Regions from separate parts of the Anoxybacillus sp. CHMUD genome, predicted to be linked through region 1. Evidence: riboswitches for the same ligand, from Rfam matches in the RefSeq annotation. Region 1 holds a riboswitch; each other region holds the start of a gene.
The links. Region 1 has a riboswitch for S-adenosylmethionine ahead of ETB99_RS13575 (methionine biosynthesis PLP-dependent protein). Riboswitches for the same ligand answer to the same signal wherever they lie in the genome.

Region 1 (5,616 bases):
AACGTATGTGGGTATGTCATCGCAGTAAGAAGCGAAACGGTTCCCGCAAGCGAATCACCGACGAGAATGCGAGTGGATCCCATTTGATATGTTGAAAAATGTTCATCAACGAGTGGCACGAGTTCGTTGGCGAGAAAGCGCATGTACGCTTCGCGTTTTTTTCCGTTCGGATGATATTTTTCATAGCGATCTGACACATCGCGATACGGCACGCCGATCACGACAGCGCGCACGCCAAGCTCGTCAATGACGCTCCCGATTTTTCCAAACATAAAATAATCTTGACCATCTTGTGCGATGATGACGAGATGTTTATAAAGCGGTGTAACAGGTTTTGAACAGTACACAGGTAGCGCCAGTTCTTCGTTTAAATGTTGGCTGTGAAGTTTTAACTCCTGCATGTTCTCCCATCCTTTTTCGACGTTGTTCTTTCTTATCGTATCACATTTCGGCATTTTTTGTCGCTGCGTGATATAATGATAGAACGAGAGGAGGAATGAAATATGAAGCGTGTGACAAGCAAAGAAGTGTACGAAAGAACGTTGCAGTTATTGACGGAACGTGGGGTGACGATTCCGGCGATTGCTGAGATTGTATATGAAATGCAAAGTCCTTACAACAAAGAGCTAACGATGGCAGAATGTATAGAAAGCGTCGAAAAAGTGCTGCAAAAACGCGAGGTGCAACATGCGATTTTAGTTGGCATCGAGCTCGATAAATTAGCCGAACAAGGCATGCTTTCCGAGCCGCTACAAACGATTGTCGAGACGGACGAAGGACTGTTTGGCGTCGATGAAACGTTGGCGCTCGGCGCGGTGCTCGGGTACGGAAGCATCGCGGTAACGACGTTTGGTCATTTAGATAAAAATAAAGTCGGGATCATTAAGCAGCTTGACACGAAGCGCGGCAAAGGCGTGCATACGTTTTTAGACGACTTAGTTGCCAGCGTTGCCGCTAGCGCATCCGGTCGCCTTGCCCACAATTTGCGCGACGAGGAAGAAGCTGCGTTGAATGCGTAAAAAAAGCCGTAAATCCGCATGGGTTTACGGTTTTTTTACGGAAGAAATGTGAAATATAAACGGCTTGCTTATTATGCGAATGAAGCCCCCAAACTTTGAGGGCTACGGTGTTTCTTTTTGCTGTTTCAATAAATCGCGAATTTCTGTGAGCAGTTGTTGTTCTTTTGTAATCGTTGGTGCGGTTTGTTTCGTCTCTTCTTGTTTTTTCATTCGTTCGTGCAAGTTGTTTAACAGCTTAATAAATATAAAAATGGAAAAGGCGATGAGAAAAAAGTCAACGACAGTTTGAATAAAAGTCCCATATTTCACTTCTGCTTCTCCGACTTTCCAAGATAACTTGCTGAAATCAATTCCCCCTAAAATGAGACCGACAAGGGGCATAATAATGTCATTGACGAGGGAAGAAACAATTTTTCCAAATGCCCCACCAATAACCACTCCGACAGCTAAGTCGATGACGTTGCCTCGTATAGCGAATTTCTTAAACTCGTTCCACATCGGAATCCCTCCATTAAAATGATACAGCTAAAAGGCTTAAGTTTCCGTACTCGTATTCTCGGAATAAAACATGTGGCGAGCGATTGCCGGCTCCGTAAGCAATCCAGTACGGTGCTAAATGTTCTTGAGTCGGGACGGCTTGTTTAGCATAAGGGGCTTTTTCTTCATAGTGAAACACATCTTCACTCTGGGCAGATGACTGGGCAAGCAACCAATCATCAAAGGCGACAGCCCAACAATCTACTTTTGTTCGTTCTTCCCAACGAAGCGCCATTAAATTATGCACTGTGCCACCACTACCGATGATCATGACACCTTCGTCACGCAACGGGCGTAACGCTTTACCAAGTTGAAATAGCTGCTTTGGTGTCCACGAAGGAACAACGGATGCCTGAATAATTGGAACGTTTGCTTTTGGAAATAGTCGGCTTAACAATACCCATGAGCCGTGGTCAAGTCCGCGCTTCTCGTCGATATTGACGATGGGGGAGACGTGCTTCAGATGATGTTGGACGCGTTTTGCCCATTCGACTGAACCTTGTGCAGCATAAGTTACTTCGTACAATTCACGTGGGAAGCCGGAAAAGTCATAAATCATCTCATACGTTCCAGCGATCGACGAAACGGTCGGTTGGCGTGTCATCCAATGTGCAGTAAAGACGACGATAGCTTTTGGATGCATCTGTTTTCCGAGCGTTGTTAAAAACGATGTATATGCGCTATCTTCAATCGCTAACATCGGTGATCCATGCGCAAGAAATAAAGCAGGTGCTTTCATTATCTCACTCCTTTTTCTCCAGTGTACCATATATATTTCTGATTTGTCGATTTTTGCATGTGAGGCGCATGGTCGGGCAGTTGTGCATAACATGACGATGAATATGAAAAAGAGGTGAGAACATGTATTATTACTATCCGCATTACGTGTATCCAATGTATCCATATCCGATCATGCCTTATCCGCTTCCGAGGGAATATACGAAAGATTACGGACCGAACCCGTTTGTCATTCAAATTGAAGAAGCGACGAAACGAAACAATATGTTTCGTACGACGATATGGACAGGTTCGCATTTACAAGCGACGTTAATGAGCTTGCGTGTCGGGGAGGATATTGGTTTAGAAATTCATCCGGGCGTGGATCAATTTTTACGTATTGAACAAGGCGAAGGGATTGTACGGATGGGGAAAAAGAAAAACGAGCTAACGTTTGAAAGACGAGTGGGCGACGGCTCTGCTATTTTTGTCCCTGCTGGAACGTGGCATAATGTAATAAATATTGGAAACGTTCCGCTAAAATTGTATTCCATCTATGCACCGCCACAACATCCAGCGGGTACCGTCCATCCGACAAAAGCCGATGCTCTTGCGGCGGAATGAGAGAAAAGACTTGGGGGAAGCCCTCACGTGTTGGAAAAGGATAAAAAATAGTTGCAATTTTTCGGAAAATAAGATACATTAATTAAAAATCAGAAAATTCGATATTGTTTTGCGTTCTTATCGAGAGAAGCGGAGGGACTGGCCCGATGAAGCTTCAGCAACCAGCCGGAAACGGTCAGGTGCTAAATCCAGCGAATTGGCGTTCAATTCGGAAGATAAGAAGAAGCGATTGTCTATGGACAAAAAAGCCTTCTTCTTTGAAGGCTTTTATTTTTTTAGAAAGGAAGAGAGCGAATGAGTCATATCGAAACACGGTTAGCGCAAATTGGAAATCGAAGCGAGACAGCGACGGGGACGGTCAATCCGCCAGTATATTTTTCAACGGCGTATCGTCATGAAGGAATCGGACAATCGACAGGGTACGATTACATTCGAACCGGCAACCCGACGAGACGTATTGTCGAGGAGGCGATTGCGCAGTTAGAAGAAGGGGATCAAGGGTTTGCATGTAGCTCAGGCATGGCGGCGATTCAAACGTTGTTTGCGTTGTTTGAAAGCGGCGATCATTTCCTCGTTTCGGCCGATTTATATGGCGGAACGTATCGGCTATTTGAAAAAGGGTGGAAGAAATACGGTTTGTCGTTTACATACGTCGATTTTCGCGATCTCGATGCGGTAAAGGCGCATGTGACGGACAAAACGAAAGCGATTTTTTTAGAAACGCCGACAAATCCGCTCATGCAAGAGGCGGATATTGAAGCGGTGGCAACGTTTGCGAAGCAATATGGGCTTCTTCTTATTGTTGATAATACGTTTTACACCCCTGTGTTACAAAAGCCATTAACGAAAGGGGCGGACATCGTCATTCATAGCGCAACGAAATATTTAGGCGGGCATAACGACGTGCTTGCCGGGCTCATTGTTGCCAAAGGAAAAGAGCTGTGCGAGCAACTCGCGATGTATCATAACGCCATCGGTGCGGTGTTATCACCGTTTGATTCATGGCTGTTAATTCGCGGCATGAAGACGCTTGCGCTGCGCATGCGTCAGCACGAACAAAACGCAAAGGCGATATATAAATTTTTAGTCGAACATGAAGATGTGACGGACGTATTGTATCCGGGAAGAGGCGGCATGTTGTCGTTTCGCGTGCGCGATGAAAAATGGGTGAATACCTTTTTACGAAGTTTAAAACTGATTACGTTTGCGGAAAGTTTAGGCGGTGTCGAAAGTTTTATTACGTATCCCGCGACGCAAACACATATGGATATTCCAGAGGATATTCGCATCGCCAACGGGGTATGTAATCGTTTGTTACGTTTTTCGGTCGGTATTGAACACGCTGATGATTTAATTGCTGATTTAGCACAAGCGTTTCAGCGTATGAAAGAGGTGTGAAAAGTGGATATACAAACAAAGCTCGTTCACAATCAATGGCAAATTGATACGCAAACGGGGGCAGTGAGTGTCCCGATTCATCATGCGTCGACGTTTCATCAGTTTGATTTTGATACGTTTGGCAAGTACGATTATAGCCGTTCTGGCAACCCGACGCGTGAGGCGCTTGAGGAAACGATTGCGGAATTAGAAGGTGGAGTGAGCGGTTTTGCGTTCGCATCGGGCATGGCGGCCATTTCTACGGCATTTTTATTGTTGTCAAAAGGCGATCACGTACTGATTACCGATGACGTATATGGTGGAACGTATCGCATCATCACGGACGTATTGAGCCGATTTGGCATTGAACATACGTTTGTTGATATGACTGATTTAGATGCGGTGGCACGTCACATTCGTCCAAATACGAAAGTCATTTATATGGAAACGCCGTCCAATCCGCTTTTGAAAATTACAGATATTCGTGGGGTTGTGAAGCTTGCGAAAGCGCACGGTTGTTTGACGTTTTTAGATAATACGTTTGCGACTCCTTTGTTGCAGCGTCCGCTTGATCTCGGTGTCGATGTCGTTTTGCATAGCGCAACGAAATTTTTAGCAGGTCATAGCGATGTCATTGCTGGACTTGCGGTTGTGAAAGACGAGCGTCTCGCAAAACAGCTTCGCAAACTGCAATATTCGTTTGGGGCAGTGCTCGGCGTGCAAGATGCGTGGCTTGTGTTGCGTGGATTAAAAACGTTGCACGTTCGGTTAGAGCATTCGTCTCGTTCAGCTATGCAATTGGCGCAATTTTTACATCGTCATCCGAAAGTGGCACATGTATATTATCCAGGGCTTTCGCATCATGAGGGGCACGTCATTCATCGCGAACAAGCGCGCGGATTTGGGGCGGTGTTGTCGTTTGAATTGGAAGATGAACAAGCGGTGCGAACGTTCGTCCAACATGCGCACATTCCTATTTTTGCGGTCAGTTTAGGGGCGGTCGAATCGATTTTATCGTATCCAGCGAAAATGTCGCATGCGGCGATGCCGAAAGCGGAACGACTTCGTCGCGGCATTACGGACGGTTTGTTGCGCATAAGCGTCGGACTTGAGGCAATGGATGATTTAGTGGCCGACTTTGAACAGGCGTTATCGTATGTATAGGCTAGGTATAACACCTAGCCTTAGCTAATTTGGTCGAGAGCGTTACGTTGTAGTTGTTGTTCGACCATGCGATCGAGCTGTTGAATTTTTTTCAAAGCGAGTTCGTCATCGATTTGGCGATAATGATGTTTGCCACCCGGTTCTTCATCTGCTTCATCGGCGAGTTTCACGATCGTTT
Region 2 (5,616 bases), on a different contig from region 1:
GGACGCCCGAATGGACATCCTTATTTCGTTGCTGGAATAACAGCACCATTATATTTTTGTAAAATGAAGTCTTGAATTTCCTTTGATTGCAACACTTCAACAAGCGTCTGAATTTCTTTACGGTTTTCATCACCTTTACGAACCGCGATAATGTTCACGTATGGGTTGTTTTCTGGCGACTCAACCGCAATCGGATCTTTTGCTGGATCTAATCCGGCATCTAACGCATAGTTTGCGTTAATTAATACCGCATCTCCTTCATCATTTTTATACACTTGCGGAAGCAATCCTGCCTCAACATCCGCTTCAAATACTAAATTTTTCGGATTTTCAACAATGTCATCAATTGTTGCTTTCGTCTTATCGACACCATCTTTTAATTTAATTAGTCCTTTTTCTTCAAGCATCGATAAAATACGACCGTGATCAGCAACAGAGTTACTCATAATGATTTTTGCACCGTTTGGTAGCTCTTCAAGACTTTTGTATTTTTTTGAATATACGCCAATCGGCTCAATATGAATACCGCCTGCATTCACAAAGTCATAGCCATGTTCTTTCATTTGAGATTCTAAATAAGGAATGTGTTGGAAATAGTTTGCATCTAACTCTTTATCCGCTAATGCTTTGTTTGGTAACACGTAATCTTGGAACGTCACAATTTCTAATTCGATTCCTTTTTCTTTTAAAATCGGTTTTGCTTTTTCTAAAATTTCGGCATGTGGCACGTTTGATGCCCCAACGACAAGCTTATTCGTCTTTTCTTCGGCACTTTCGCTTTTTCCGCAAGCAGCGAGCGCTAATACAACAACTGCAGCAACAAGTAAAGAGATCCATTTTTTCATTTGTTTCTTCCTCCTTTTATCGTTTATCTATTTTAGAAGTGACAAGGTCACCAATAAACTGAATGATAAAGACGATGACTAAAATGAGCACTGTTGCAACGAACGTGACGTCGTTATTGTCACGTTGAAACCCTTCTAAATACGCTAAGTTTCCAAGCCCCCCAGCACCGACAACTCCTGCCATCGCTGTATAACCAACGAGCGCGATCGCTGTAACTGTAATACCAGATACAAGTGCTGGCAACGCTTCAGGGAGAAGCACTTTCCAAATAATTGTTGCTGTCGTTGCCCCCATCGCTTTTGCCGCTTCAATGACACCTTTATCAATTTCACGAAGCGCAATTTCAACCATGCGTGCATAAAACGGAGCGGCCCCGATAATGAGTGCCGGTAGCGCAGCATTCGCTCCAAGAATTGTACCAACAACAAGTTTCGTAAATGGAATGAGCAAAATAATTAAAATAATGAACGGAATGGAACGAAAAATGTTGACGAACGATGCGATCACACCGTTAATAAAACGATTTTCCCATATGTTTCCCTTAGACGTTAAAAACAACAACAATCCGAGTAAAATACCAAGCACAAACGTTGCGACAACGGAGACGGCGGTCATATACAACGTTTCCGTCGTGGCCGCCCATATTTTATCCCAAACGACGTTCGGAAATAGTTCATTGAACATTCGCCAACACCTCCACTTCAACTTCTTGCTGGCGAATAAAAGCGAGCGCTCGCTCAATCTCCTCATTCGCACCGTCTAAATGAATGAACAACACCCCGTATGCTCCGTGATGTGTCTGCGAAATTTTCCCTTGTAAAATATTTATATTTAAATCGAATTGACGAATGAGTTGTGTGATGAGCGGTTGCTCAGCTGCTTCACCAACGAATGTCAGTTGAACAACTTTACCATTCGGATATCGTTCAAGAAGATGCAACATCGCTTCTTTCGTTTCTTCCGGCTCTGTCACTTGCTGAACAAATCGTTTTGTAATCGGCTGTTCTGGCTTGCGGAATACGTGAAGCACTTCGCCCATTTCGACAATTTTTCCGTTTTCCATGACCGCAACGCGATCACAAATTTTGCGAATCACGTGCATCTCGTGTGTAATTAATACGATCGTTAAACCGAGACGTTTATTAATATCAACAAGCAAGTCTAAAATTGAGTCGGTCGTTTGCGGATCAAGCGCCGATGTTGCTTCATCGCATAACAGCACTTTCGGATTGTTCGCTAATGCGCGTGCAATGCCAACGCGTTGCTTTTGTCCGCCGCTCAGTTGCGATGGATACGCATTTTCTCTCCCTTGTAAACCGACGAGTTGAATAAGTTCATCGACACGCTTCATCCGTTCTTCTTTCGTCACGCCAGCAATTTCTAACGGAAAAGCAATATTTTCGCGCACGGTTCGTGACCAAAGCAAATTAAAATGTTGAAAAATCATGCCGATTTGTTGGCGCGCTTGGCGTAACTGCTTCCCGCTAATTTTCCCCATATCTTTCCCATCAACAATCACTTCACCGCTCGTCGGCTTTTCTAATCCGTTCAATAACCGAATGAGCGAGCTTTTCCCTGCTCCACTATAACCGATGATACCGAAAATTTCTCCTTGTTCGATATGCAAATTCACATGATCGACTGCCGTTACATTCCCACTTGCTGCTTTGTACACTTTTGTTACATTCGATAATGTGATCACGTTGCTGTCACCTTCCTTCCATGAAAAAAGCCTTTCTGCTCAAGAGAACAGAAAGGCGCGAATCGTCCATTCTGTCTCTTATCTCTCAAAGCAAACGCTTTGTGTGAATTGGCACCATTTCAGCAGCGCTGACGGTTGCCGGGTTTCATCGGGCACATCCCTCCACCTCTCTTGATAAGAGCGCTTTTAAACGCTTTATTCAGTTAACGTTTTAATATGTTTAAGGATCATTTTAAACTACAAGAGTGAGTATATCATCGAAAGAAGGACGGTGTCAACGAAAAATAATAAAAATTTTTTGACATAGATAAACGTGCTAGCTATATACAACTAACACGCTACACATCCGAATACATCGACCGTACCCCTGTCGCCGCTTCAATCGCCTGTTCTAAGTCTTCAATTAAATCATCGACATTTTCAATACCGACCGATAAACGAATCATATCTTCTGTTACGCCGGATGCTTTCAAATCTTCTGAACTTAACTGTTGATGCGTTGTACTTGCAGGATGAATAATTAAACTTTTTGCATCGCCGACGTTTGCCACATGTGACCAAAGCTTAACGTTGTTAATTAACGTAGCCCCTGCTTCACGGCCACCTTGAATGCCGAAGACAACGACTGCTCCTGCCCCTTTTGGCATATATTTTTTCGCTAGCTCTTTTGCTGGATGATTGTCATGTTCAGGGTACAACACCCAATGGACTGCTGGATGGTTGTCCAAATACTCGACGATTTTTCTCGTATTGGCAATATGTTCTTTCATGCGGACATGCAACGTCTCTAGCCCTAAATTAAACTGGAAGGCGTTGAACGGGCTAATCGCCGGTCCTAAGTCACGTAACAACTGCACGCGTGCTTTGACGATATACGCCGCCGCACCGATGTCTGCGTATACGAGATTATGGTAACTTGGATCTGGCGCCGTAAACGCTGGAAACTTCGGCGAATTCCAATCAAATTTTCCACCATCGACAATGATACCACCTAACGTCGTTCCGTTACCAAGCAACCATTTCGTTGCCGAATGAATAACAATATCCGCTCCGTGTTCGATTGGCCGGCAAAGGTATGGCGTCGCAAACGTGTTGTCAATAATCAACGGAATGCCTGCTTCATGCGCAATTTCCGCAACTGCCTCAATGTCTAACACATGCAGGCTTGGGTTGCCAATTGTTTCAGCAAAAATCGCTTTCGTTTTTGGTGTAATTGCCGCACGGAAATTTTCTGGATCAGACGGATCGACAAAATGTGTTGTAATGCCGTATTTCGGCAACGTATTCGCAAACAAATTGTACGTTCCCCCATATAACGTCGAAGCAGAAACAATATCATCTCCCGCTTGAGCGACGTTTAATATTGCCATCGTAATAGCAGCCATGCCGCTCGCTACCGCTAAAGCACCAATGCCCCCTTCAAGTTGAGCGACACGCTCTTCAAACACCGTTACCGTCGGATTATGAATGCGCGTATAAATGTACCCAGCTTCCTTTAACGCAAACAAATTGGCCGCATGCTCTGTGTTATCAAACAAATACGCATTCGATTGATAAATTGGCACTGCACGCGCTTTCGTTACTGGATCCGTTTGCAAGCCACCGTGCACAGCAATCGTTTCAAATTTCATCGTTTCTCCCCCACATGTAATAATTTGTGAATATTTAGAATTTTAACACGATACATATTGCTCGTCAACGAACAACATCATACGGCTTGGCAAGGAAAAAGATCGACTCTAACAATAAAATGTGACGAAACGATGCTGTGACGGACAATTCGTTTAATCGCAGTTGTTGCTGTAGTTTTAAAGACCCTTGCAATAGCGACATAATCGCCTGTGCCGAACCACGAATCGTAATGACTCGCTCTCCATCTACCTCTTCTACGCGACGAATACCTTCTTTCGATATGCATAATAATACTTCTCGACTCTCCCATTGTAGTTGAATATATAAACAGTCATTCGGCAAAATCGGCGCTAACATGTTCATTCAATCGCCCCCGTCCCATATTTCTCATATCCATTGTTTCCATATAAATGCGAGTAGTTCCTGCTATAAACGCTCGACAAATGTCTCGTTTCCTCGTCAATTTCCCAAGAAATATGTCGAAAGCTGGCTTTATTCAGCCAGCTTTCGCAACGTTTCGTATAAATATGGAACAGAATGAAAAGCATATATTTTTTGTACAAGTTTATCATGTTGAAAAATAAGTAAACACGGAACGCTTTCGATGCACCACTCAACCGCTTTGTCCGGCACGTAGTTTAAATCTTGACGTTCAAATGTAACAGATGGCAATAACTGCTCAAGTACATCAACCATTCGACTTGCCACTTGACATGTTCCACATAATGGCGTGTACATATAGACAACTTTCACAACGATCACACAACTTTCTATAAATATTGTGCGTGTACATCGATATTTGCACTTAATAACACGACCGCAATATGATGCTTCGGAGCTGCTGCGACTTCACGATACATTTTATCGACGTATAAATGCTCAGCTTGTGGAAATTCACGGCGAAGTTGACGGCGCAGTTTTTCTCCTGCTTCATCGGAATCGACTAAAATGTACACTTCTTTATCGTACAAAGCATCGATTAATTCATCAAGTTTGGCGGTACCAAGCGTTCCGTTCGTACAAATAATTTCTACCGGTTCACTAATAATACTCTCGATTTTCTTTTTATCTGAGCGCCCTTCAACAATAATTACTTTTTCTACCTCTACAATCGCCATCGTCATCACCTTGTACATTCATTTATGTATATTATATTCGTGATCGCACACTTTTTCTCCTTTTATCCAATACAAAAGGACAGCGATGTCGCTGTCCTTAACACCAACCACCTTCTGTATCACAATCGACATATTTCATGTTTGGATGTTCAGTAACTGTTACGCTTTTCAAAATACGCCCGTTTTGTTGTTGGTATCCATGCTTTAACTTTAACTTATTCGTTTCTTGAACAAATTCTCCAACACATTCGTTGTCATAAAACAGCTCAAAGTTGCCGTTTTCATTAAATTTCCCAACAACATCTTTTGTAATATCGA
Region 3 (5,616 bases), on a different contig from region 1:
ATCGATGCTTGGGTTAATTCCTGAGTCACTTTCTTCTGGCACGTTTTTTTCTCTTGCGGTTGGATTGTGCTTTGGGGTGTTTACGCTGACGCTTCTTGAAAACATCGTACCGCATATCGACTTAGCACATACAAAAAGCGGCATCAAAATGGATCAAAAAGCGCTGCTTGTCCTTGCGGCGATTACGCTTCATAACATTCCAGAAGGTTTATCTGTTGGCGTGAGTTATGCCTCGGGGGAACAAAATCATATCGGGGATTTAATCGCCTTAGCGATCGGCTTTCAAAATGCACCTGAAGGATTGCTCGTTGCGCTTTTTTTATTTAATCAACGCATTTCAAAAGGAAAAGCGTTTTTCATGGCAACCGGGACGGGAATGATCGAGCTCGTCGCCTCCATCATCGGCTTTTATTTAACGTCCGTCGTCGACGCGCTCGTTCCGTACGGATTAGCGTTTGCGGCTGGTGCGATGTTGTTTATTATTTATAAAGAGTTAATCCCTGAAAGCCATGGCGACGGAAACGAACAATCATCGACGTATGCGTTTATTATCGGTTTGCTCGTTATGGTGTTTTTAATTGAAGCATTTTAAAAAGAAGGAGCGTTACGCCCCTTCTTTTTCTTCATACGGATGTGCCACCCAGCCAGATGGATCAATAAACAACCGCACCGCGACGACTTGGCGATCGTCCATTAACGTAAAGAAATGCGGGTTTCCTTCTGGTACAGAAATGACATCCCCTGCTTCAAGTTCAACGTCAAAGTAGCCTGTATTTTCGTCCCCTTTAATGACGAAAATGCCATGACCAGCAACGATTGCACGCACTTCATCTTCTGTATGCGTATGCACTTGTTCAAATTTTTTCAATAGCTCTTCTAAATTTGGCGTTTGTTCGCACAAGGCGACAACGTCCCACGCTTGGTACCCTCTACGCTTCGCTAAATCTTCAATTTCTGTTTGAAACGTCGCTAAAATATCCGCCTTTTCTTCGTCTGTTAATACAAATTTGTTTTGAAGATGCGTTGGAAGTTTATTTGCATCCCAATGTTCGTACAACACCCCTTGCTTATTTAAAAACGTAGCGACGTTTTCCTTTCCTTCAATCACTTCACCTGTGTTGCGCACTTTAATAACTGCCATACATACTCCCCCTTATCGTTTTAAAAGTAGTAGTTTCACATAATATTGACATAAAAACTCGCATGCTTCTAAAAACTTTTTCGCTTCAAACGCATCTTTTCCCCATACGGTAATGCCGTGGTTGCGAATAAGTACCGCTCCGGCGTCCGCGTGCACATGTTTCGCAAACGCATCCGCTAACGTCGGAATATGGGCGAAATTCGGAATAATCGGAATACGAAACGCCGCATCTTCTTCCCATAATCCGAACGCTTTAATGAGTTCTTGATTTGTAAAAACGACTTCCCCTTCGTCACCGTACCATTCGGAAATAACGTTATTGTCAACGGTATGGACATGAAGCACACAACCAGCGTTCGTTTTATTGTAGATTTTAACGTGAAGAAGCGTCTCAGCTGACGGCTTTAAATGCGTCGCTTCGGCTGGCTGTCCGTCCGCACCGACGAGTAAAAAGTCTTCTGCTGTTTCTTTTCGTTTATCTTTTCCGCTAGCGGTCACAAGAAACGTAAGCGGCTCATCGCTCACCTTTAGCGACAAGTTGCCGCTCGTTCCCATAAACCAATCGCGCGCCGCTAGTTCTCGTTTCACTTCCGCAAGCTCTTCCCATTTTTTTTGTCTCACACGATCACCTCGCTTTCTTGTAACGCATCGATGACATCATAAAACGTCGTAAACGGTGTATGTGGCAAATGAAGCTCCCGGCATTTTTCAAGCAAAAAGTCGCGCGCGATGACGTAATCGGCTAGTTTCGCCGCCGCTAAATCGGTAATGGAATCGCCAATCACAATCGTTTTTGCCCCCTTTGGCGCGAGTTTACGAAGAAGCGACGGCTTGCAGCACCCGCATTCATTTCCGCAATGTTCATCGCACGCATACGGCCACGTAATGTGAATCGTTTCTCCGCTAAAGTCAGCGCTGTTACAAAAAATACGTTCTTTTTCAACAAGTCCGTCTAACAGCGGATAAACGAAAAAGTCGATGCCGCCGCTCACGATATAAAGCGGAATTTCCCGTTCGTTCGTAAATGCGACAAAGTCGGAAAATCCGTCGCGAATGCGGGCGGTGTCAAGCAAAAATTGCACGATGTCTTCTTTTAGCGTCGTCGGCAATAGCGAAAACATGCGTCCGACACCTTGTTGTACGGAACATCTTTGCGCAAGTACGTCATCTTTGATGGCCTCCCACTCGGGCGGAGCGAACTGTTTCATAAGCGCAATAATGTTGTCGTTTAACGTAATCGTTCCATCAAAGTCGCAAAAAATAATTGGCTTCATCAAGCGCCCCCCCATAAATCAAGCGCTTGTTGTAACGCTTCGTTTTCTTTTGCCGCATCATGAAGCGAACGACCAGCAAGCACCGCATCAACTGCGGCACGAAACGCTTGCCCGCCACCGACAGCGCCTTGCGGATGTCCGTGCACTCCGCCGCCTGCGTTAATGACGGAGTCGATGCCAAAATCGCGCACTAAAAGCGGCACAAGCCCCGGATGAATGCCGGCAGATGGCACAGGGAATGTGCGTAAAAACGGTTCTTCTTTCGTAAGTTCATGGGCAATCGCAACCGTCTGTTCTTTTTCAAGCGCGACACTTCCATACGGTGATGGGAAGAGCGAAAAATCCGCCCCGGTCATGCGCAATAGTTTTCCAAGAAGAAGCGCATAGCTAACTCCATATACGTGCGATGAGGCGATCGCGCCGCTAAACGACGGATGTGCCATAATCGGCAAGCGAATGTCATCGTCTTCACGAAGCGCCTGCAACACGTCAAGTCCGTATGTAAACACGTTAAACAACAACACGTCCGCCCCTAGCTCCGCCGCACGCTTCGCTTTGTCTTTTAGTTCAAACGTTTTACCTGTTAAATTGACCGCATATAACGTTCGATGCCCTGTTTGTTCGTACACTTCCTGAAGCGCTTGTTTTCCTGCGACAATGCGCTTTTCAAACGGCGTTAAGTCATTGTCAAATAAAATTTCATCGTCTTTCACGAGATCGACCCCACCGAGCGCTTGTAGTTTTAATTGTTCGGTGACGTATTGTAAATCACGCCCAATGACCGCTTTAAAAATGCTCATCACAAGCGGACGGTCAAAAACGCCAAGCTTTTCGCGTATGCCGTCAATGCCAAAGCGCGGGCCCGGAAACGCACGCTTCAGTTCGTCAGAAAACGTTAAATCAACAAGTTTAATCGTTCCGTCAAGCGACAATTTTCCAAACGTCGTCGTCAAAATCGCTGGAAAATCGGCGCTAAAATTGACGCTCGGATACGAAATGCGCACGAGGGCACGCTTTAGTCTCTTGCCAAAAAACGTATTGACCCGCTCATCTTCTTCGAGCTGTTCAATGGACTGAACAACGCCTTTATGTTTTTTCAACTGCTCTTGTTCAAGCTGCGGCAAATCGGTCCACGACCCGACAGTCAATCCAAGCGCAATCCCTTCCGCTTTTTTCACTAAGTCTTTGTCGTCATGAATCAAATATGTTGCGGTAATCATCTTCCCACTCCTTTACAAATAAAAAACCTCTTCATAAGAAGAGGCTCAATCGTTCGTCTCTTCTTATCTCTCAGCTCATTGCTGCGAGAATTAGCACCGTGCTTAACACTTGTTAAGTCGGTTGCCGGGCTTCATCGGGCTCGTCCCTCCACCTACTCTTGATAAGAATTCGCAATGTATAAAATTTTTCAAACAGTTCGTTTTTCACAAATTTAATTCGAATTATGACAGCACATGCCGATTTTGTCAACGATTTTTTAAAAAAGTTGCAACCGCCCGATGCGTTCCGCTGCTTCTTGAAGTCTTGCTTCGCTTGTGAGTAGCCCTGTGCGCACATAGCCTTCCCCATGTTCGCCAAACCCAATGCCCGGAGCGACCGCCACGTGCGCTTTTTGAAGCAAAAGGTCAGCAAACGTTTCCGACGTATAGCCGTTTGGCACCGGAAGCCAAGCGAAAAACGAACCTGCTGGCGCTTGCACATCCCAGCCGATGTCACGCAATGCATGAACGAACGTGTTTCTTCTTGCTTCATACGTCGCGACAAGCTCGGCGACGCATTGTTGCGAATCAAGTAGTGCGACTGCTGCCGCTTCTTGAATCGCCCCGAACATGCTGACGTATAAATGGTCTTGTAATACGTTGATCGCTTCGATCATGCTTTCGTTACCGACCGCAAAACCGATGCGCCATCCTGCCATATTGTACGTTTTTGAGAACGTATAAATTTCAATGCCGACGTCTTTGGCCCCTTCGACTTGTAAAAAGCTTACTGGCTTTTTCCCGTCAAAGCCGATCGCTCCGTATGCGAAATCGTGTACAACACCGATACGATGTTTTTCAGCAAACGAAACCGTGTCTTGAAAAAACGATTTCGTTGCGGTTGCGCCGGTCGGATTGTTCGGATAGTTTAAAAACATCAGTTTCGCCTTGCGAACGACATCTTTGTTTAGCTCCTCGTAATTAGGTAAAAAGCCGTTTTCCGCCCGTAGCGGCATCATTTCCATGCGCGCCCGCGCAAGCACGACCCCCGACCAATAGTCTGGATAACCGGGATCAGGAACGAGCACAACATCGCCCGGATTTAATAAGCAAAGCGGCATTTCAACAAGCCCTGCTTTTCCGCCAAACAAAATAGCGACTTCTTTTTCAGGATCAATCGTCACGCCATACTCGCGTTTATAAAACGTCGCGACTGCTTCTTTCAAAAACGAATAGCCGCGAAATGGTGAATATTTATGATACATAGGCTTTGCTACCGCCTGTTGCATCGCGCTTACAATGTGCGCTGGTGTCGGCTGATCTGGATTTCCTTGTCCGAGATTAATGACATCATGTCCTTCGGCAATGACTGCGTTCACTTTTTGCACGAGCGAAGCAAAAAATTGCTTCGGAAGTTGCTGTAACAAGTTCGATTGCGGAAATGTTTTCATTTTTCACACCTACTTCACAAAAAGGTTGAAATTCTAGTCAAGAATCATATATCGTAAAAATCAAAATGTAAAGAAAATTTTTTTGAGGTGAATGAGATGAATATCGCTTGCGTACAAATGGACATTGCGTTTGGAGCACCGGAAAAAAATAAACAAACAGTCGTGCGCTACATGGAACAAATCGCGAAAGAAGCCGATGTCGTCGTTTTACCTGAACTATGGACGACAGGTTACGATTTAACGAGACTTGCTCATATTGCTGATGAAAACGGCGAACAAACGAAAGCGTTTCTTTCCGAACTTGCCCGCACGTATCATGTGCATATCGTCGGCGGATCGGTCGCGAAAAAAGTGGCGGACAACATAACGAATACGATGTATATCGTCCATCGAAACGGCGATGTCGTTTGTGAATATAGCAAACTTCATTTGTTTAAATTGATGGATGAGCATGTATATTTACAAGCGGGAGAAACGACCGGGCTATGTTCGCTCGATGAAACGACGTGTGCGGGGGTCATTTGTTATGACATTCGCTTTCCAGAATGGAT
Region 4 (5,616 bases), on a different contig from region 1:
CAATTACATCGGTTATGCTAGCCATTTGGCTATTGCGGGATGAATGGCGCGATACTGCTATCGCAAGTGCGATCGCCTTAGCACTTAGCCATATTCCTGTCGCAATGATGAAAAAAATATATCCTCGCAAACGACCGTATATTTCACTACATAAAACGAAAGTAACAAAAAACCCATTAACTGACCATTCATTTCCATCAGGACATACGACTGCAATATTTTCTGTCATCGTTCCGTTTTTACTATACGCTCCAGCGCTTGCTGTTTGTCTTTTACCTATTGCTGTTAGCGTTGCCGTGTCGCGCATTTACTTAGGGCTTCATTACCCTTCTGATGTGCTTGCCGGTTGTATGCTCGGTACGCTATTTGGTATTGCTTCATTTTCTGTTCTTACTTAAAAAATAGGAAAGGAGAGCTACATCTTGTAACTCTCCTCTTTTCCTTACTTCGCTAACTGTAACGCTTGTTGTTTTAACGCTTCCGCTTTATCTGTACGCTCCCAAGGAAGATCAATGTCCGTGCGACCGAAGTGACCATAAGCTGCTGTTTGCTTATAAATCGGGCGACGGAGATCGAGCATTTTAATAATGCCTGCTGGGCGAAGGTCGAAGTTGTTGCGCACCACTTCAATTAATACATCCTCAGATACTTTGCCTGTGCCGAACGTGTCGATTGAGATCGATACAGGTTGCGCCACACCGATCGCATATGCTAATTGCACTTCACATTTATCCGCAAGACCTGCTGCGACAATGTTTTTCGCTACGTAACGAGCCGCATATGCTGCCGAGCGATCTACTTTCGTTGGGTCTTTTCCTGAGAAAGCCCCACCGCCGTGACGAGCATAACCACCGTAAGTGTCAACGATAATTTTGCGTCCTGTTAACCCTGCGTCACCTTGTGGACCACCGATGACGAAACGACCTGTTGGGTTAATGAAATATTTTGTGTTTTCATCGATCAACTCCGCTGGAACGACAGGTTGAATGACATGTTCTTTAATGTTGCGCACAATTTGATCTTGCGTAATTTCTGGATGATGTTGTGTGGAAACAACGATCGTATCAATGCGTACAGGTTTGCCGTTTTCATCATACTCTACTGTCACTTGCGTTTTTCCGTCCGGGCGTAAGTATGGTAAAATGTCTTCTTTACGCACTTCTGCTAAACGGCGCGCAAGTTTATGGGCAAGTGAAATTGGAAGCGGCATAAGCTCTTTCGTTTCGTTGCACGCAAAACCAAACATTAATCCTTGGTCTCCTGCACCGATCGCTTCGATTTCTTCATCTGTCATTTGTCCTTCACGAGCTTCTAACGCTTTATCAACACCCATCGCAATATCTGGAGATTGTTCATCAATGGATGTTAATACGGCGCACGTATCTGCGTCAAAACCGTATTTTGCACGCGTATAGCCAATTCCACGAATCGTTTCACGGACAATTTTCGGAATGTCTACATATGTAGATGTTGTAATTTCTCCGCTCACTAAAACAAGTCCTGTTGTTACACTCGTTTCGCACGCAACACGCGCATTTGGATCATTTGCTAAAATCGCATCTAAAATCGCATCGGAAATTTGGTCACAAATTTTATCCGGATGCCCTTCCGTTACAGATTCAGATGTAAACAGACGACGTTTAGGCATTCAAACATTCCTCCTCAGTATAATGACAAATGATACGGTACTCATCCCTCTTATTATGGTCTATCGTGAAAAAAACCTTTCCCTCAGAGGAAAGGTTTTTGCATTTGTCTGCGCCTTTCACTCTTATCGTTCAAGGGCGTTCCCTTGCCACAGGTTAGCACCTTTTCACGTATGTGACGGTTGCTGGGTTTCATCGGGCCTGTCTCCCTCCACCAACTCGGGATAAGAGTATCCGTTCATTTCAGCATCATACCACATCCGTACGAAACGAGTCAACGTTTTTCTATATGGATTATTTTGAAATTAAACTGAAGAAAAATACAATAATTAGTATGGACTATTTATCAAAATGTGTTATACTTTTTACATAAAGATAAATCAAACAAAGGTAGGTTTTGTCCAATGAATTCCATTGAACTGACAAACAAATTATCAACACTCTTACAAAGGGATGGGGTTTTTCATAACTTATCTGTACCACGACTAGTAGAAAAAGTACTAACTCGGAAAGAAGGCATCCTAACTTCATCAGGAGCAATTTGTGCAACAACTGGAAAATATACAGGCCGTTCTCCAAAGGATAAATATATTGTCGAAGAACCGTCTGTGAAACATAAAATTGATTGGGGAACTGTCAATCAACCTATTTCTGAAGAGGTATTTGATAAGCTTTACAACAAAGTGATCGATTATTTAATGACAAAAGAAGAACTATTTGTATTTAATGGCTTTGCAGGCGCAGATCCAGCTTATCGTTTGCCGATTCAAGTGGTCAACGAATTTGCTTGGCATAACTTATTTGCTCATCAATTGTTCATTCGTCCAACAGCGGAAGAATTACAAACACATGAACCACAATTTACAGTCATTTCTGCACCAACATTTAAAGCTGATCCATCTATTGACGGCACGCGCTCAGAAACGTTTATTATCATCTCATTCGAGCGCCGCACTGTACTAATTGGTGGAACAGAATATGCTGGTGAAATGAAAAAATCCATTTTCTCTGTCATGAACTTTTTATTGCCAGAACAAGGAATCTTCCCGATGCACTGTTCAGCAAACGTCGGTCAAGAAGGTGATGTCGCGCTCTTTTTCGGTTTATCTGGTACAGGAAAAACAACGCTTTCTGCTGATCCAAACCGTCGCCTAATTGGCGATGACGAGCACGGTTGGTCAAACAACGGTGTTTTTAATATTGAAGGTGGATGTTATGCCAAATGCATTAACTTATCACGTGAAAAAGAGCCACAAATTTTTGATGCGATTCGCTTCGGCTCTGTATTAGAAAACGTCATCGTTGACCCAGACACGCGCATACCAAACTATGACGATGCAACATTAACTGAAAATACGCGCGCAGCATATCCGCTCGAAGCGATGGATAATATCGTGCAGCCGAGCGTTGCTGGCCATCCGCATACAATCGTCTTTTTAACAGCAGATGCGTTCGGCGTATTGCCGCCAATTAGTAAATTAACGAAAGAACAAGCAATGTACCATTTCTTAAGCGGCTATACGAGCAAATTAGCGGGCACAGAACGCGGAGTGACAGCGCCGGAAGCAACATTTTCTACATGCTTCGGTTCACCGTTTTTACCGCTTCCTGCAACGCGTTACGCAGACATGCTTGGTCAAAAAATTGACGCCCACGGTGTTCAAGTGTTTTTAGTAAACACCGGTTGGACTGGTGGTGGATACGGCGTTGGTGAACGAATGAAGCTATCGTATACACGCGCGATGGTAAAAGCAGCGTTAGAAGGAGAATTAAACAACGTAGAAACCGTTCAAGATCCTATTTTCGGTCTTCATATCCCGCTTCACGTTCCCGGTGTGCCTGATGAAGTGTTACAACCGAAAAGCACATGGGCAGATCAGGAAGCATATGAACAAAAAGCAAAAGAGCTTGCGGCGAAGTTCCGGGAAAACTTTAAAAAATTCACAAACGTTGATCCACGCATCGAAAAACTCGGTGGGCCAATCGCGTAAACAACAAAAGCTGCCTGTTTTGGCAGCTTTTTTCTTTTTTTATTGTTTCGTACAAACCATTTACGAAATTGGAACATATAGTAGTATATAAAAACGAACAAAAGGAGGCTAAAAAATGAACGAACTACTTGCTCTCCCCCAATTAAAAGATATACGCCATCTTCTCCCTACTCGTTCCGGACGTTCGTACAAAAAGACGACGATTCAACAAAAAACACATATTATTATTCATCATAGTTTAACGAAAACAGGTTCCGCATTCGCGTTTGCTAATTATCACGTTAGTAAAGGATGGCCCGGAATTGGATACCATTTTGTCATTGAACAAGACGGAACGATTCATTTTTGCAACGACTTAGAAACGATTAGCTACCATGTCGGCAATCATAACCCTTACTGCATTGGCATTTGTTTAACAGGTGATTTTCGCACACAACAACCGACGAATGAACAAAAACAATCGCTAAAAGCGTTATACAAAACACTTGTAAATATATTACCAAACTATAAAGATGTGAAAGGACATAACGAACTAAAAGGATACGAATGGAAGCAATGTCCTTGTTTTAACTATGCGCAAGTATTAGCAGAAAAAGAAAACATCGAAATAAAAGAAGATGTCAAACTGTATACTATCGAACAAGGGGATACACTATGGGCAATTAGTCAAAAAACAGGAGTAAGCGTCAAAACGTTATTGCGTCTAAATCCTGACGTCAATCCAAGAACGTTACAGCCTGGCCAACAAATTATCATTGAAAAACAAGTAAAGAAAGAAGCAACCAACCCTCCATCACAACCATCTAATCAAACACCGAAGCAACAAAATCCAATCGAACAACTGATTAATAAACTTCCGAATAAAGTACTTCGATATGGCGATCGTGGCGAGGACGTACGCATCTTACAGCAAGCGTTAAATACGATTCATTTTAAATGCGGAGCAGAAGACGGCGTGTTCGGTCAAAAAACGCAAGATGCTGTAAAACGAGTCAACTTGATGTTTTCAGGCGGCAATAGACATGGCGTTTATGACGAAAAAACGAAAAATTACATCATAAGCAAATGAAAAGAAAAAATGAAATAGCTTTCAATTATATATTTCCCCTATAATAAAACATGCAAGAAAACAAAAAGCGCCGAGATGCGACGCTTTACTTTTCTTTCACCATTTTTCCTACAACATTTTCCTTCACTTTATGCGAAAGGTCATCTATATTTAATCCATTTCCAAGTGTTCCGTACACATATCCTTCACGTGGTTCGATGAGTTCCGTTTGCTCATGATAAAGCCTTGGTGTTTTCCATAGCGCAATTAACGCTTTTGTCATTGGCATTTCATAATAACGATCCGGCCATAGTTGTTTAATATATTGTTTAACGAGCGGATAATATTTTGAACTCATCGCTGGGAACAAATGATGTTCTGTATGGTGCGAAAAGTTAAAATGCAATACGTCAACCCACTTTGGAACGATGACAGTTAAGCTGTTTGCTAATGGATCGTTAACTGGAACGAGCGGATTTAAACGATGGTTTGTTGAAATGTATCCCATCACGATCGCATTTCCAATAAGTAGTGGAAGAACGAACGCAAAGAGCCATTTTTCTACTCCGATCATCAACAATAATCCAATCCATACCGACCATGGTAAGACAAATTGCCAGAATACGGCACGACGACTTCCTTTTTCAAACTCCTTCCAAAAATGAAGAAGCATATGAAGCGAATGAACTGTAAACATCCCTGCTAAAGACAAGAACGAAAAAGCCGCACGAATCGGAAACGGAATGCGATAAATCCAACGGAGGAAACGACTTTGAGCTAAACGTTTGATCGTCGGCCACGCATCCGGATCAAGTTCCTCATGTTGTGTATGCACATGATGCGTTGCGTTATGCCATTTTCTCCACAACTTTGGACCTGTGCAAAGTGGCAAAAATGCAATGCCTCCTAACAAATCACGAAGCCACGCCCG

Region 2: linked by a shared signal. The riboswitch ahead of ETB99_RS06810 (methionine ABC transporter ATP-binding protein) and the one ahead of ETB99_RS13575 (methionine biosynthesis PLP-dependent protein) in region 1 are both predicted to bind S-adenosylmethionine.
Region 3: linked by a shared signal. The riboswitch ahead of mtnW (2,3-diketo-5-methylthiopentyl-1-phosphate enolase) and the one ahead of ETB99_RS13575 (methionine biosynthesis PLP-dependent protein) in region 1 are both predicted to bind S-adenosylmethionine.
Region 4: linked by a shared signal. The riboswitch ahead of metK (methionine adenosyltransferase) and the one ahead of ETB99_RS13575 (methionine biosynthesis PLP-dependent protein) in region 1 are both predicted to bind S-adenosylmethionine.

The regions. Positions count from the first base shown of each region.
Region 1 is NZ_SDLG01000027.1:11,259-16,874, forward strand. It holds gene ETB99_RS13550 (esterase family protein) at 1-401, opposite strand, end outside; gene ETB99_RS13555 (phosphatidylglycerophosphatase A family protein) at 504-1,019, shown strand; gene mscL (large conductance mechanosensitive channel protein MscL) at 1,122-1,517, opposite strand; gene ETB99_RS13565 (DODA-type extradiol aromatic ring-opening family dioxygenase) at 1,531-2,295, opposite strand; gene ETB99_RS13570 (cupin domain-containing protein) at 2,418-2,897, shown strand; SAM riboswitch class I at 3,012-3,119, shown strand; gene ETB99_RS13575 (methionine biosynthesis PLP-dependent protein) at 3,192-4,295, shown strand; gene metC (cystathionine beta-lyase) at 4,299-5,438, shown strand; gene ETB99_RS13585 (HD domain-containing protein) at 5,459-5,616, opposite strand, start outside.
Region 2 is NZ_SDLG01000007.1:87,544-93,159, reverse strand. It holds gene ETB99_RS06820 (MetQ/NlpA family ABC transporter substrate-binding protein) at 21-845, opposite strand; gene ETB99_RS06815 (methionine ABC transporter permease) at 862-1,530, opposite strand; gene ETB99_RS06810 (methionine ABC transporter ATP-binding protein) at 1,520-2,548, opposite strand; SAM riboswitch class I at 2,624-2,729, opposite strand; gene ETB99_RS06805 (O-acetylhomoserine aminocarboxypropyltransferase/cysteine synthase family protein) at 2,887-4,179, opposite strand; gene ETB99_RS06800 (hypothetical protein) at 4,244-4,543, opposite strand; gene ETB99_RS06795 (thioredoxin family protein) at 4,673-4,942, opposite strand; gene ETB99_RS06790 (ribonuclease M5) at 4,951-5,298, opposite strand; gene ETB99_RS06785 (YusG family protein) at 5,396-5,616, opposite strand, start outside.
Region 3 is NZ_SDLG01000019.1:39,636-45,251, reverse strand. It holds gene ETB99_RS11700 (ZIP family metal transporter) at 1-592, shown strand, start outside; gene ETB99_RS11695 (1,2-dihydroxy-3-keto-5-methylthiopentene dioxygenase) at 605-1,141, opposite strand; gene ETB99_RS11690 (methylthioribulose 1-phosphate dehydratase) at 1,154-1,762, opposite strand; gene ETB99_RS11685 (2-hydroxy-3-keto-5-methylthiopentenyl-1-phosphate phosphatase) at 1,759-2,415, opposite strand; gene mtnW (2,3-diketo-5-methylthiopentyl-1-phosphate enolase) at 2,415-3,635, opposite strand; SAM riboswitch class I at 3,696-3,803, opposite strand; gene ETB99_RS11675 (pyridoxal phosphate-dependent aminotransferase) at 3,893-5,065, opposite strand; gene ETB99_RS11670 (carbon-nitrogen family hydrolase) at 5,162-5,616, shown strand, end outside.
Region 4 is NZ_SDLG01000009.1:66,662-72,277, forward strand. It holds gene ETB99_RS08230 (phosphatase PAP2 family protein) at 1-398, shown strand, start outside; gene metK (methionine adenosyltransferase) at 443-1,648, opposite strand; SAM riboswitch class I at 1,769-1,877, opposite strand; gene pckA (phosphoenolpyruvate carboxykinase (ATP)) at 2,051-3,637, shown strand; gene ETB99_RS08245 (N-acetylmuramoyl-L-alanine amidase) at 3,753-4,706, shown strand; gene desB (Delta(10) desaturase DesB) at 4,792-5,616, opposite strand, start outside.